One region of the Saccharospirillum sp. ABV4_185 genome, then DNA from elsewhere that is predicted to be linked to it. Evidence: predicted binding sites of a transcription regulator. Region 1 holds the regulator's gene; each other region holds the start of a gene.
The links. Region 1 encodes sigma-54, which starts transcription at its own class of promoters, with help from an activator protein. Its sites were predicted from a motif close to TGGCACNNNNNTTGCTNT; they were not measured.
Positions count from the first base shown of each region.

Region 2: the regulator sigma-54 is predicted to act here: its motif matches at 1,666-1,683, upstream of flgJ (flagellar assembly peptidoglycan hydrolase FlgJ).
Region 3: the regulator sigma-54 is predicted to act here: its motif matches at 2,183-2,200, upstream of glnA (glutamate--ammonia ligase).

Region 1 covers NZ_JBSWUW010000001.1:2,331,948-2,336,362, forward strand. The annotation lists gene rapZ (RNase adapter RapZ) at 1-741, opposite strand, end outside; gene ACXAE6_RS10925 (PTS sugar transporter subunit IIA) at 747-1,202, opposite strand; gene hpf (ribosome hibernation-promoting factor, HPF/YfiA family) at 1,205-1,510, opposite strand; gene ACXAE6_RS10935 (RNA polymerase factor sigma-54) at 1,658-3,202, opposite strand; gene lptB (LPS export ABC transporter ATP-binding protein) at 3,264-3,989, opposite strand; gene lptA (lipopolysaccharide transport periplasmic protein LptA) at 3,990-4,415, opposite strand, start outside.
Region 2 covers NZ_JBSWUW010000001.1:2,867,399-2,871,813, forward strand. The annotation lists gene flgH (flagellar basal body L-ring protein FlgH) at 1-335, shown strand, start outside; gene ACXAE6_RS13640 (flagellar basal body P-ring protein FlgI) at 553-1,641, shown strand; gene flgJ (flagellar assembly peptidoglycan hydrolase FlgJ) at 1,779-2,804, shown strand; gene flgK (flagellar hook-associated protein FlgK) at 2,814-4,415, shown strand, end outside.
Region 3 covers NZ_JBSWUW010000001.1:244,742-249,156, reverse strand. The annotation lists gene ACXAE6_RS01135 (FG-GAP repeat protein) at 1-332, opposite strand, end outside; gene glnA (glutamate--ammonia ligase) at 599-2,005, opposite strand; gene thiI (tRNA uracil 4-sulfurtransferase ThiI) at 2,418-3,872, shown strand; gene ACXAE6_RS01120 (allantoate amidohydrolase) at 3,953-4,415, opposite strand, start outside.

The sequences.
Region 1 (4,415 bases):
GAGGTAGGAGCGCTGGTTGGCTTCGTACTGATGCAACCAGCGGTCGAGAAAGCGACGGATGTCTTCAAACATTTCGGTCACCGCCGGTGAAGCGCGCAGAAAGTTCTGAATCGGTTCGTCCTTACCGGTGAACATGCGCAGCGATTTGTCCCAATAGGGATTGGGCAGGCAACGTACATCGAACACCAGATCGGCATCACGAGGCACGCCGTGTTTGAAGCCGAACGATAAAAACTGCAAGGCGATGCCGCCGGGCTTGTCGATCAGCCGTTGCCGTACCTGGTCGCGCAACTCCTGCAACGACAAACCGCTGGTATCGATTTTCAGACTGGCCAGATTAGCCACCGGCGCCAGCAGTTCGCCTTCCACCGCTATGGCTTCGGCCAGGGATCGATCGGCATTGGTCAGCGGGTGTTTGCGCCGCGTGGCGGAGAAGCGTTGCAGCAGTATGGTTTCTTCGGCATCGAGATAAAGAATGTCCGGCTGCAGCGTTTGCGGCAGGGATTTAAGGATTGCAGGCAAGCCATTGATGGCATCGGAGGCGACCCGGGCATCGATACAGACCGCTACGTCCGGCTGGGCAGTACTGGCGGTCATCCAGTGAACCAGTTCCGGCAACAAGGCTGGTGGCAGGTTATCGATGCAATTAAAGCCAGCGTCTTCAAGCGCGTTCAGAACGGTACTCTTGCCCGACCCTGAGCGTCCGCTGATGATGACCAGCCGGAAATCGGGATGCGCCATGGCGATCAGAGGCCCTGAATAAATTGCTGATAAAGGGTCTGGCTGTCGGCGGCCTGGCGCAGTGATTTCACCAAGGCGCTGTCGTTGAATCGTTCCACCACAGCGGCCAGTAAATTGAGATGATCGTCGGTGGCCGCTTCAGGCACCACCAGCACGAACAAGAGGTCGACCGGTTTGCGGTCGGGAGATTCAAAATCGATGGCTTCGTCGAGTTTGGCGAGCGCGGCGATGGGGCGTTCAATCTGCGCCAGACGACAATGCGGTACAGCAATGCCTTGGCCTAAACCGGTGGAACCCAGGCGCTCACGGGCAATCAGCTGATCGAAAAGATCGACTTCACCAACACCATCGAGTGAAGCCGCCAAGCGTTCGGCCAGACTCTGCAGAACGCGTTTCTTGCTGACACCGAACGCGCCGGTATAGACGCGTTCGGATGAGAGGACCTGGTCCAGTTGAATCATGGTTAACGAGAGTTCCCGTGCATGCGGTCGACCGTTTTTTCTTTGTGCTTGAGCAACTGGCGGTCGAGTTTGTCAGTGATCATGTCAATGGCGGCGTATAAATCATCGTGTGCAGCATCGGCGTGCAACTGAGCCCCTTTGATGTTCAGCGAAGCTTCCGCTTTTTGCCGATTTTTTTCAATACTGAGCGTCACCTGGACGTTGCCAATCTGATCGTAGTGTCGCTCCAGTTTTTCCAGCTTGGAGGCAACATAGTCGTGCAGAGCTTCAGTAACTTCGACGTGTTGACCGCTGATGTTGACTTGCATAGTCCGCTCCTCATGCAGTGACAATGATTCAGGCCATGATGTCGGCCGGCTTCCTTGAGTGCTATCCCTGATTTCAGTCTAGCTCCTGATTCAATCTTTGCGGTGAGAGGCTGCTACTTCAAGCCTGCAGTCGTTCGAAAATCTGATCTAAATCAAACTCTTACGTTCATTTGACGGAGGTATGTGCATGGCCTCCCGGTACTTGGCAATGGTGCGTCGGGCGACCTTGATGCCCTGGTCGCCAAGCAGGGTGGCAATCTTGGAGTCACTCAGCGGTTTGCGCGGGTTTTCCGCCGCGACCAGTTTGCGAATGATGGCGCGAATGGCGGTGCTCGAACATTCGCCACCGCCTTCGGTGCTGACATGGCTGGAGAAGAAATACTTCAGCTCAAAAATACCGCGCGGTGTGTGCATGTATTTTTGCGTGGTGACGCGTGAGATAGTCGATTCGTGCATGTCGACCGCCTGCGCCACATCATGCAGCACCAACGGCTTCATCGCCTCTTCACCGTGTTCGAGAAAACCGCGCTGATGTTCAACGATATTAGTCGCCACTTTTAGCAGCGTTTCGTTACGGCTTTGCAGACTTTTTATGAACCAGCGTGCTTCCTGAAGATGATCTTTAAGGTAGGTGTTGTCGCTGGAATTATCGGCGCGTTTTACCATCGAAGCGTAGGATGCATTGACGCGCAGTTTGGGCGCGATGTCCGGATTTAACTCAACCAGCCAGCGATTGTTTTTGATGTCTTTGCGCACCATGACATCGGGCACCACATATTCGTCTTTGCCGCTTTCAATCTGGTTGCCCGGTCGCGGGTTCAGGCTTTGAATCAGCAGAATAACGTCGCGCAGGTCGTTTTCTTTTAGTCGCGTTTTGCGCATCAGTTGGGCGTAGTCGCGTGCGCCAAGCAGGTCCAAATGATCTTTGACGATCTTAAGCGCTTCCTGTCGGCTGGGGGTTTCTTCGGGCAATTGGTTTAATTGAATGCTGAGACAGTCGGACAGATCGCGGGCGCAAACGCCGGCGGGGTCGAAATGCTGAACGCGGCGCAGTACCGCTTCCACTTCGTCCATTTCCAAGGGGTCGTCTTCACTGGACAATTCTTTGTCCAGGCCTTCAAAAATTTCATCGAGGCTGGACTGCAAATAACCTTCGGCATCGACGCTTTCAATAATGGCTTCGGCGATCAGTCGATCGCGATCGGTCATGGTGGTCAGATTGAGCTGCCAGTTCAGATGATCCCAAAGCGAGTCGGTGGTGCCGTAGACGTTTTCGAAATTGAAATCGTCATCGCCGGAGGGCAAACCATGGCTGGTTGGCGTGTGGGTGTAGATGTCGTCCCAGGACGAATCAACCGCCAGATCATCCGGAATGTGTTCCTGAATTTCCATTTCCTGGCGATTGTCGGAATTGTCGATCAGAGTTTCGGCTTTGGCCCTGTCGCCATTGAGAGCATCACCATTCAGTGAATCGCCATTATGTGATTCGCTGGTGTTGGCATGGCCATGTTCGCCATCGCTGCTGTTGCCGCCGTCGTCTTCGCGAACTTCCAGCATGGGATTGGTTTCCAACGCCTCCTGAATCTCCTGTTGTAAGTCCAGGGTCGACAGTTGCAGGAGACGAATGGCTTGCTGCAGTTGCGGCGTCATCGTCAACTGCTGACTCATTTTAAGTTGTAAGGAGGTCTTCATAGAGGTGTTAATACGCCTTTGGGCCTGTTAATTACAACGAGTCCTGACGGGGATATTGCCGTCATAGCCGGAACTGGTCGCCTAAATATACCTCACGCACGGTGGCGTTGTTGAGTACATCCTCAGCTGTTCCTTCAGCGATGATATGTCCGTTGCCAACGATATAGGCTTTTTCACAGATATCGAGCGTTTCACGGACGTTGTGATCGGTGATCAATACGGCAATGCCGCGATCGCGCAAATGATGAATGATGCCTTTGATGTCGCCTACGGAAATCGGGTCGACACCGGCAAAGGGTTCGTCCAGCAACACCACCGCCGGCTCCATGGCCAGGGCACGGGCGATCTCTACGCGGCGTCGCTCACCACCGGACAGCGCCATACCCAGGCTGTCGCGGATGTGGTTGATGTTGAACTCATCGAGCAGCGATTCCAACCGATCATGGCGTTCGCTGCGCGACAATTCTTTGCGCGTCTGGAGCACGCCGAGAATATTGTCGGCGACACTCAGCTTGCGAAAGATCGACGCTTCCTGAGGCAAATAACCGATACCGTGACGAGCCCGGGCGTGCATGGGCAGTTTGGTGACAGCGGTATCGCCGACGTAGACCTCGCCATTGTCGGCAGGAATCAGCCCAACAATCATATAGAAGCAGGTGGTTTTCCCTGCGCCATTGGGGCCAAGCAGACCGACGATCTGGCCAGGCTCCACGCTGAGGCTGACATCGCGTACCACCGGGCGTTTGCGGTAACTTTTGGCCAGGTGTTTAGCGTGCAATAAACTCATTCAGTCCACCGCTCCTGGCTGGATGATCCAGGTTGCCTGAGGCGCTTCAGGATTTTCTGTCTGGCTGCGTACCGAGCGCACACTGAGCGTTTCTTCAACCAGATTGTATTGGATGTATTCAGCGGTGATTTGGCTGTCATTCTGCTCCAGGCGCCCGCCGCCTTCGGTGATGATGATGTCCTGCTGCGGCCGGTATTCGATACGCTGACCTTCGACATGGATCAACGGCTCGCCAACATCCGGCTGTTCCTGGTAGCGCGCCGGTTCGCCACGCGCTTCGAGAAATTCAATCACACCGGTGGCCGGGTCGCGGGTGACATCAAGGGTATCGGCCCAGACTTCCAGGCTGCCCTGCTTGAGGTGAACGTTGCCCTGAAAATGCGCTTCGCCACTGCCGCTGCGAAAAGCGCCCTGGTCGGCCTGAAT
Region 2 (4,415 bases), 540 kb from region 1:
GTGGCACCGTTGGTGGTAATCGCAGCTTTTCTGGCAGCGGTGATGCCGACCAGAGCAACAGCTTGAGCGGCAACATCTCTGTGACCGTCTCCGAAGTGCTGCCCAACGGCGTACTGCGGGTGCGCGGTGAAAAGTGGATTACGCTGAACACCGGCGCTGAATTTATCCGTATTCAGGGCATGTTGCGCCCGGAAGACATCAACCTGGACAACACCGTGTCCAGCCAGAAACTGGCCGATGCCCGCATTTCCTACAGCGGCGCCGGTGCCCTGGCCAACGCCAGTCAGCCTGGTTGGTTGAGTCGGTTCTTTAATAGTCCGGTTTGGCCGTTTTAGCGGCCAGACCGGACGGGAGCGGTGCGCCGCCCGGACGCTTGACGCTTAACGGGAGACGCTTAAAACCGAAACTCTAGCACCCAGGTGCTCAGTAATTTGCGTCTCCCGTCCGGGCGGCGTACCGCTCCCGTTAAGCGTCCAGCGTGGCCAGCCATAGGCTGGCCCACTAATTGCTCTAAGCTGCTTAAGTCAAAGCAGACGTCAATAGAGTGACACCATGAAAAAGTTGCTGATTGTACTGATGGCCACCCTGGCCATGCCGGTTTGGGCCGATCGCATCAAGGATCTGTCGTCCGTTCAGGGCGTGCGTAATAACCAACTGGTTGGTTACGGCCTGGTGGTGGGGCTCGATGGGTCGGGCGATCGGGCGCCTTTTACCAACCAGACGTTCCGTAACATGATGGAGCAGTTTGGTATCACCATTCCCGAAGGCGAAAACCCCAACCTGAATAACGTCGCCGCAGTCAGCGTGCACGCCACCCTGCCGCCGTTTTCCAAGCCGGGTCAGGAAATTGACGTCACCGTCTCCAGCATCGGTAATGCCGACAGTCTGCGTGGTGGCAGTCTGTTGCTGACGCCGTTGCGCGGCCCCGATGGCCAGACCTACGCCGTGGCCCAGGGCAATCTGGTGGTCAGTGGCTTTGGTGCTGAAGGCGAAGATGGCTCCTCGATCAGCGTCAATGTCCAGAACGCCGGTCGTATTCCCAATGGCGCCATCGTCGAACGCGGCGTGGCCAATACCTTTTCCCAAGGCGATTATATGACTTTCAATCTGCATCGCCCGGATTTCACTACCGCCAAGCGGATGTCGAGCGTGATTAACGAACTGCTCGGCCCGGGCGCTGCCTATGCGGTCGATGCTGCCTCGGTTCGGGTCACCGCGCCGCGCGATCCCAACCAGCGCGTCAACTTTATCAGCGTGCTGGAAAACCTCGATGTGCAGCCTGGCGAAGAAGCCGCGCGCGTCATCATCAACAGCCGCACCGGCACCATCGTGGTGGGTCAGCATGTGACGGTCTCTCCTGTTGCCATCACTCACGGCAATATGACGGTCACCATCGACAACACCCAGAACGTCAGTCAGCCCAATGCGTTCAGCGAAACCGGCGAGACCGCCGTGGTCCCTGACACCGAAATCGAAATCGATGAAGGCGACAACCGCATGTTCCTGTTCGGGCCGACGGTCACCCTCAGCGACATTGTTGATGCGGTCAACGAAGTCGGCGCAGCGCCGGGCGATTTGATGGCCATCCTTGAAGCGCTGAAAGCGGCCGGTGCCCTGAAAGCCGAATTGATCGTGATCTGAACTCGAGCGCTCGGTTTGCTGAATTGGCACGAGCTTTGAAATACAAAGATCACAGTTAAGACAAACCGGCCTGGAATGCAGGCCAGACGGACGTTGCCGCGGTAAAAGCGGCAAGTTCTGACCGGAGAGCGGCAAAGATGGTTTCGCAAGTCGACGCAGCCTTTAACTACAACGACCTCAACGGCCTGAATCAGGTCAAGTCGATGGCGCGTAAGGATGACCCGGAAGCGTTGCGGGTGGTGGCGCAGCAATTTGAGTCCATGTTTATCGGCATGGTGCTCAAGAGCATGCGTGAAGCCAATGACGTCATGGCGTCTGACATGCTCAACAGTAACGAAAGCCGCTTCTACCGCGATATGTATGATCAGCAACTGAGTCTGAACCTGGCGCAACAAGGCGGTTATGGTCTGGCGGATGTGCTTTTCGATCAGTTGTCGCGTCAGCTGCCACAGCGTGATCAAGACTTCAGCAACATCAATATTAAAAGCCTGGAAGACAGCCGTCGCCCGGTCCTGCCAGCCAATCAGGCCGATCCAATGCCGGTGCTGCCCGGCGCGACTGAAAGTCGTTCGGATGCCGTCGTTCCCGATGCCGCCGAAGTGCTCGATGACAACCTCGAAACATCCGACTTGTCGGTTAATTTGCCCGGCAAACAAAGCGCCTTCGACTCGCCCGAAGAATTTATTCAGTCGTTGTTGCCGCATGCTCAGGCGGCGGCCGAATCGCTGGGTGTGGATCCGCGTATTCTGTTGTCTCAGGCGGCGCTGGAAACCGGCTGGGGTCGTTACATGATTGAAGACGGCCAGGGCAAGAACAGCCATAATTTTTTCGGTATCAAGGCCGATGCCCGCTGGGATGGTGCCACGGCTGAGACCATGACCCATGAAGTCTTTGACGGTCGTACCATTCAGATGCGCGATGCTTTTCGTGCCTACGAAGATCCCAGCCAGTCCTTTGATGATTACGCCAACTTTTTGCAATCCAATCCGCGTTATCAGCAGGCCTTGAGCCAGGCCGATGACGCTGAAGCTTTTACCCGATCATTGCAGGCGGCCGGCTACGCCACCGACCCGCAATACGCCGATAAAATATTACGCATCGCCGACAGCGAAGTGATGCGTTTAGCCGCTGCGGACCATGCAGTTCGGCATCCTTTGGGGTAATGGTGGCCTATGGGCAGCATTCTTAATATCGCCATCACCGGACTAAAAGCTCAGCAAACCGCGCTGAGTGTGACCGGTCACAACATTGCCAATGCCGGTGTGGAAGGTTACTCACGCCAGGACGTGGTACTGCACACCAATAACCCTCAGTTCCGTGGCTACGGTTACATTGGTAATGGCGTCAGCATTTCCACCGTGCGCCGTATTACCGACCAGTTTATGGTGGAACAGCAGCGCATTGACACCAGCAGTTTCCAGCGTGAACAGACTTATAAATCCAACATCGAACGCATCGATTCATTGCTGGCTTCACAAAGCACTGGTTTGCAATCGGTGCTCGATAACTTTTTCGCCAGCTTGCAGGGTGCGTCCGACAACCCCGGTTATGTGCCGTCGCGTGACGTCGTGGTGGGGACGGCTGAAGGCGTTGTTGATCGCTTCAAAACGCTGCATCGGTATCTGACCAACCAGAACGAAACTCTGAACGGGCAGATAGCCACCGCTGTCGACGAAATTAATGCGCTGGTCGAAGGCATCGCCAATTTGAATGAGCGCATTGTTTTCGCTCAGGGGCGGATTGAATCGGAACCGCCCAACGATCTGATGGACCAGCGCGATGAATTGGTGCGGCAGTTATCGGAGTTCCTGCCCGTCGAAGTGACTGAGGATAACGGCCAGTACAATGTTGCCTTTGGTCAGGGCGAGTCATTGGTGCTGGGCAATCAGGCGCACCGGTTGATGGCCGTGCCGTCGGCCGAAGATCCGCAACAGACGGGCATTCGTTTTGTCAGCAATCTGCGCGATGTCTTTGTCACCGATACCATCAAAGGCGGCCAGCTCGGTGGCATGTTTGCGTTTCGCGAAGAGGCCCTGAACCCGACCATGAATGAACTGGGTCGTATTGCCGTCGCCTTCACCGAAGAAATTAATGCCAAGCATCATCAGGGCGTCGATATGAACGGTGATTTCGGCGGCGATATGTTCCAGGATTTGAACGATCCGGTACTGGCCAAGCAGGCGCGTGTTCAGGGCGATGGTCTGAACACGCCGCCGATCAACCAGGTGTTCAGCCTGTATTTCGAAGATGTCGGTGACCTGACCACGAGCGACTACACCATCCGCTTTACCGGTCCTGATGACGACAGCTATGAAGTGTTCCGTAAAAACGATGGCGTCAAAGTGGATGGCGGCACCATCGATGGTGGCAACCTGCCAACGGAAATCAGCTTCGATGGTCTGCGCATCGTGCTCGAAGAAGGTAATTTTAAAGCTGGCGACGAGTTCACCGTCAAACCGCTGCGCGATGTCGCCGCTCAGATGGATTTTGTCTTGTCGCAGTCATCGGAATTGGCACTGGCTTATCCGATGCGCTCCGACAAGAGTTTGGGCAACCTCGGTACCGGTCTGATCGACCACGGCCAGATGCTCAGTGAAGACGGCAAAGCCTTCGCCATTGAAGGTCAGTTGAACCCGCCTTTGGTGGTGGTTTTCCATAGCGAAACGCATTATTCCATTCTCGATAACAGCGATCCGGGTAACCCCAAACCGCTGGATCCGCCGATGGAAAATATCCGTTATGTCCCCGGTGCGGAAAACGATTTGTTCCCGACC
Region 3 (4,415 bases), 2.1 Mb from region 1:
TCGGTTTCGGTGAAATGCACAATGCCGTCACTGTCGGCGTCGCTGGCGAGAATTTTTTCGGCACCGGCCAGGCTGTCGTAATCCATATGGTCGGCACCGCGATTTTCTTTCAGTTGGTAATAGTCGGCACCGTCGACCGCTTGCCAACTGAAATGAAAGGCTTTGATGCCTTCGGGTTGCAGTTTCAGTTCGGCGGCTTTGCTTGGCCGTTCCGGGGCGGGAGGTTTGGGTTTTGAGGTGGTTTCGTCACAGCCTGCAAGTGCAGCAGCGGTAACCAGAGTGGCGATTAATAAACCGCGGTGAAGCTTGGAGTTTGGGTGGTGTGTCATCATCTTCCCTGTCCTTGTGAGAGAATATAGGCGGCGAGTCGATGCCTCGCTTTTCCAGCTCGAACAGCTTAAAGGACGGCCGTTTGATTTATCGTGGTAAGCGACGTTGTAATATGAGAAAAATCGGCAAATTCGTGGGAATATTTGGAAATTTTCGCTTTTCCTGGCTGGATGGCAGCGTCAAGCACACAAAAAAGCCGGCGCAAGGCCGGCTTTGTTTTGACTCTCTTTTTTAAACTTTTTTAACAGTGGGTTTAGACCGACTGCCCTTAGACGGAATAGTACATGTCGAATTCGACCGGATGAGTCGTCATCTGGATGCGAGTGACTTCTTCCATCTTCAGTTCGATGTAAGCGTCGATCATGTCGTCGTCGAATACACCGCCCGCTTTCAGGAATTCGCGGTCGGCGCTCAGGGCGTTCAACGCTTGTTCCAGGCTGGAGCAGACAGTCGGGTACTTGTCTTTTTCTTCCGGCGGCAGGTCGTACAGGTCTTTATCGGCCGAGTCGCCCGGGTGAATCTTGTTCTTGATGCCGTCCAGGCCAGCCATCAGGTAGGCGGAGAACATCAGGTAAGGGTTAGCGGTCGGGTCGCCGAAACGCACTTCGATACGCTTACCTTTCGGAGAGGAAACCCAAGGCACACGGATAGAAGCAGAACGGTTACGGGCTGAGTAAGCCAGCATGACCGGCGCTTCGAAGCCAGGAACCAGACGCTTATAAGAGTTGGTCGAAGCGTTGGCAAAGGCGTTCAGAGCGCGAGCGTGCTTGATGATACCGCCGATGTAGTACAGAGCCGTTTCAGACAGGCCAGCGTAGTCATCACCCGCGAACTGGTTAACCCCGTCTTTGGAGAAAGACATGTGCACGTGCATACCGCTGCCGTTATCGCCAACCAGCGGCTTAGGCATGAAGGTAGCGGTTTTGCCGTAGCCGTGAGCAACGTTGTGAACCGCGTACTTGAGGATTTGCACTTCGTCGGCTTTCTTGGTCAGAGAGTTGGCGCCAACGCCAATTTCACACTGACCAGCGGTGCCCACTTCGTGGTGGTGTACTTCAATTTCCAGGCCCATTTCTTCCATGGCTTCGCACATGGCGGCGCGGATGTCGTGCAGGCTGTCGACCGGAGGAACCGGGAAGTAACCGCCTTTGATGCCCGGGCGGTGACCCATGTTGCCGTCTTCGAAGACTTTTTCAGAAGACCAGGCGGCTTCTTCAGAGCTGACTTTGTAGAACGCACCAGAGATATCGGCGCCCCACTTAACGTCGTCGAAGATGAAGAATTCAGGTTCCGGACCGAACATGGCGGTGTCGCCCAGGCCGGTAGATTTCAGGTATTCCTCAGCACGCTGAGCAACAGAACGCGGGTCACGGTTGTAGCCTTCGCCGGTTGAAGGTTCAACGATGTTGCAGCGAACCACGACAGTGGCGTCTTCGAAGAACGGATCGGCGAAGGAGGCTTCGTCGTCCGGCATCAGAATCATGTCGGATTCGTTAATGCCTTTCCAACCAGCGATGGAAGAACCGTCGAACATTTTGCCGTCGGTGAAGAAGTTTTCGTCAACTTCGCTGGCCGGGATAGAAACGTGCTGCTCTTTACCCTTGGTATCGGTAAAGCGCAGGTCGACCCACTTGGCGTCGATATCTTTGAGCAGCTTCAGAGTTTTCGCTGACATTGTGTATCTCCAGGTTGAACGGCCATCTTGGCCGGTGAGCTTAATGTGCGGTTTCGGTTTCGCCGGTCGGGGGCGGCACCTTTAAGGTGCACGGTTACCGTTTTGCGCACCTGATCCACCAAAGGTTGTTGTCTAACCGGTGCCTAAGCACCAATAGTGTGAACAGTGTCGTCCGTTTCAGCAATTCTTATGCCACGCGTCAATGGCCGTTAGATTGGCGTTATCATGGGCTTTTATGCCGGTTTTGTACAATAGCGAGGCACTAATATGGTGCGTCTTTAATGGCAATGCTCAGCAATGGTGCGCTATTTTGGTGCGAAGTTGAAAGTCCGCACTGCGGATGAAAATTAAGCGCCGTCCGGCTATACTCCGCGCCCTTCAAATTACCGACTCCACCCGTCTGGTCAGACCCATGAAGTTTATTGTCAAACTCTTTCCTGAGATCACCATTAAAACCAAGCCGGTTCGTCAGCTGATGACCAAGAGTCTGGCGCAAAATCTGCGCAATGTACTGCGCCCTATCTGCGCTGGCGTGAAGGTGGTCAACAGCTGGGACGCCATCTCAGTGCGCACTCCGGATGACACCGCCGAGGTGGTCAACGAAGCCGTCGCCCAGGCGCTGGAATGTGTGCCGGGCATCAGCCAGGTTCAGGCGGTACAGGAATTTCCACTGACTGATTTCGATGCCATGGTGGCGGCGACACTCGAGGTTTGGGGTGAAGCGCTGGCGGGTAAAACCTTTTGTGTACGCTGTAAACGCATCGGCGAGCACGATTTCACCTCCATCGACGTTGAGCGTTATGTCGGTGGAGGCTTGAATCAGCAAAGCGCGGCGGCCGGCGTGCGCTTAAAGAACCCGGATCTGGAAATCCGCCTGGAAATCAAACACAACCGTTTTTATGTGGTTGAGAACAAGCGGCCGGGTCTGGGCGGTTATCCGCTGGGCACTCAGGAATCGGTGCTGACCCTGGTCAGTGGTGGTTTCGACTCGACGGTGGCGGCCTTCCAGATGCTGCGCCGTGGTGTGAAAAACCATTTTCTGTTCTTCAACCTCGGTGGTGCGGCGCACGAAAATGGCGTTAAGGAAGTCACCTATTACCTGTGGAAGAAGTACGGTGCCTCACACAAGACGCACTTTATTTCGGCGCCGTTTGAGGGCGTGGTCGAGGAAATTCTGACTCAGGTCGAAGACCGCTATATGGGCGTGGTGCTCAAGCGCATGATGATGCGCGCGGCCGAGCGCATCGCCGAAGAGCAGAATATTCCGGCGCTGGTGACCGGCGAATGCCTGTCGCAGGTATCGAGCCAGACCATGCCGAACCTGAACCTGATCGACGAAGTCACCGACCGTTTGGTGATTCGTCCGCTGATCGTCACCGACAAGCCGACCATCATCGACCAGGCACGCGCTTTGGGAACTGCGTCCTTTGCTGAGCGCATGCCGGAATACTGCGGCGTGATTTCACGCAAACCGAACGCAGCCTGCAAACGACCGGCTTTGCTTGAAGCCGAATCGGCTTTTGATATGGCGGTGCTGGAAGCGGCGATCGCCGAGCGGCGTATCGAGAATGTTGATCAGTTGACCTGGACCGATCAGGAATCGCTGAACCAAAGCCTGCCCAGTTTGAGCGCGGCCGATGCCGTGGTGATCGATGTGCGTCACCCCAGCGAAGCCGAGGCCGAGCCGTTGGAATTGGCTGATCGCGAAGTGGTGCAGATTCCGTTTTACAGCCTCAACCGTCGTTTTGCCGAGCTCGATGGCGCTAAGCAATACCTGCTGTATTGCGATAAAGGCGTAATGAGCAAGCTGCATGCGTTGCATTTGCAGGACGCTGGCTTTGCGAATGTCGGGGTGTATCGCGGTTAGTCGAATTCAGCGGCGAGGGACCCCTTTGGGTTTCCCGCTGGAGATCCCGGATACGGCTGGCGCCGTTCCGGGATGACCATCTAGCCCTGGCGATTTGCCAGCGCGAGCAGCCAATCTTTCAACACCTGCCCGGCCACTTCGGCATCTTCGGCGGTGATCGATTCATCCGGATGGTGGCTGATGCCGCCTTCGCAACGCACGAACAACATGCCGACCGGGCAGATAGACGCCATGGCCATCGCATCGTGACCGGCGCCGCTGTGCAGGTAGCGCGGTTTTAGGCCGAGCTGTTCGATGGCGCTGGCCAGGGTGCTTTGCAGTTGGTCGTCGCAAGCAACGGCCGGTGCAGCGTGAATTTCTTTCCAGCTCATCTCGATGCCGCGTTCGGCGCAGGCGACTTTGGCGGTGTCCCAGATCATATCCAGCGCGGAATCGCGTTCGTTGTCTTTTTCGCTGCGGATGTCGAGGCTGATCTGGGCGTTGCCGGCAATGACATTGACCGCGCCTGGCTTGGCCTGAATTCGGCCGACCGTGGCGGTGACG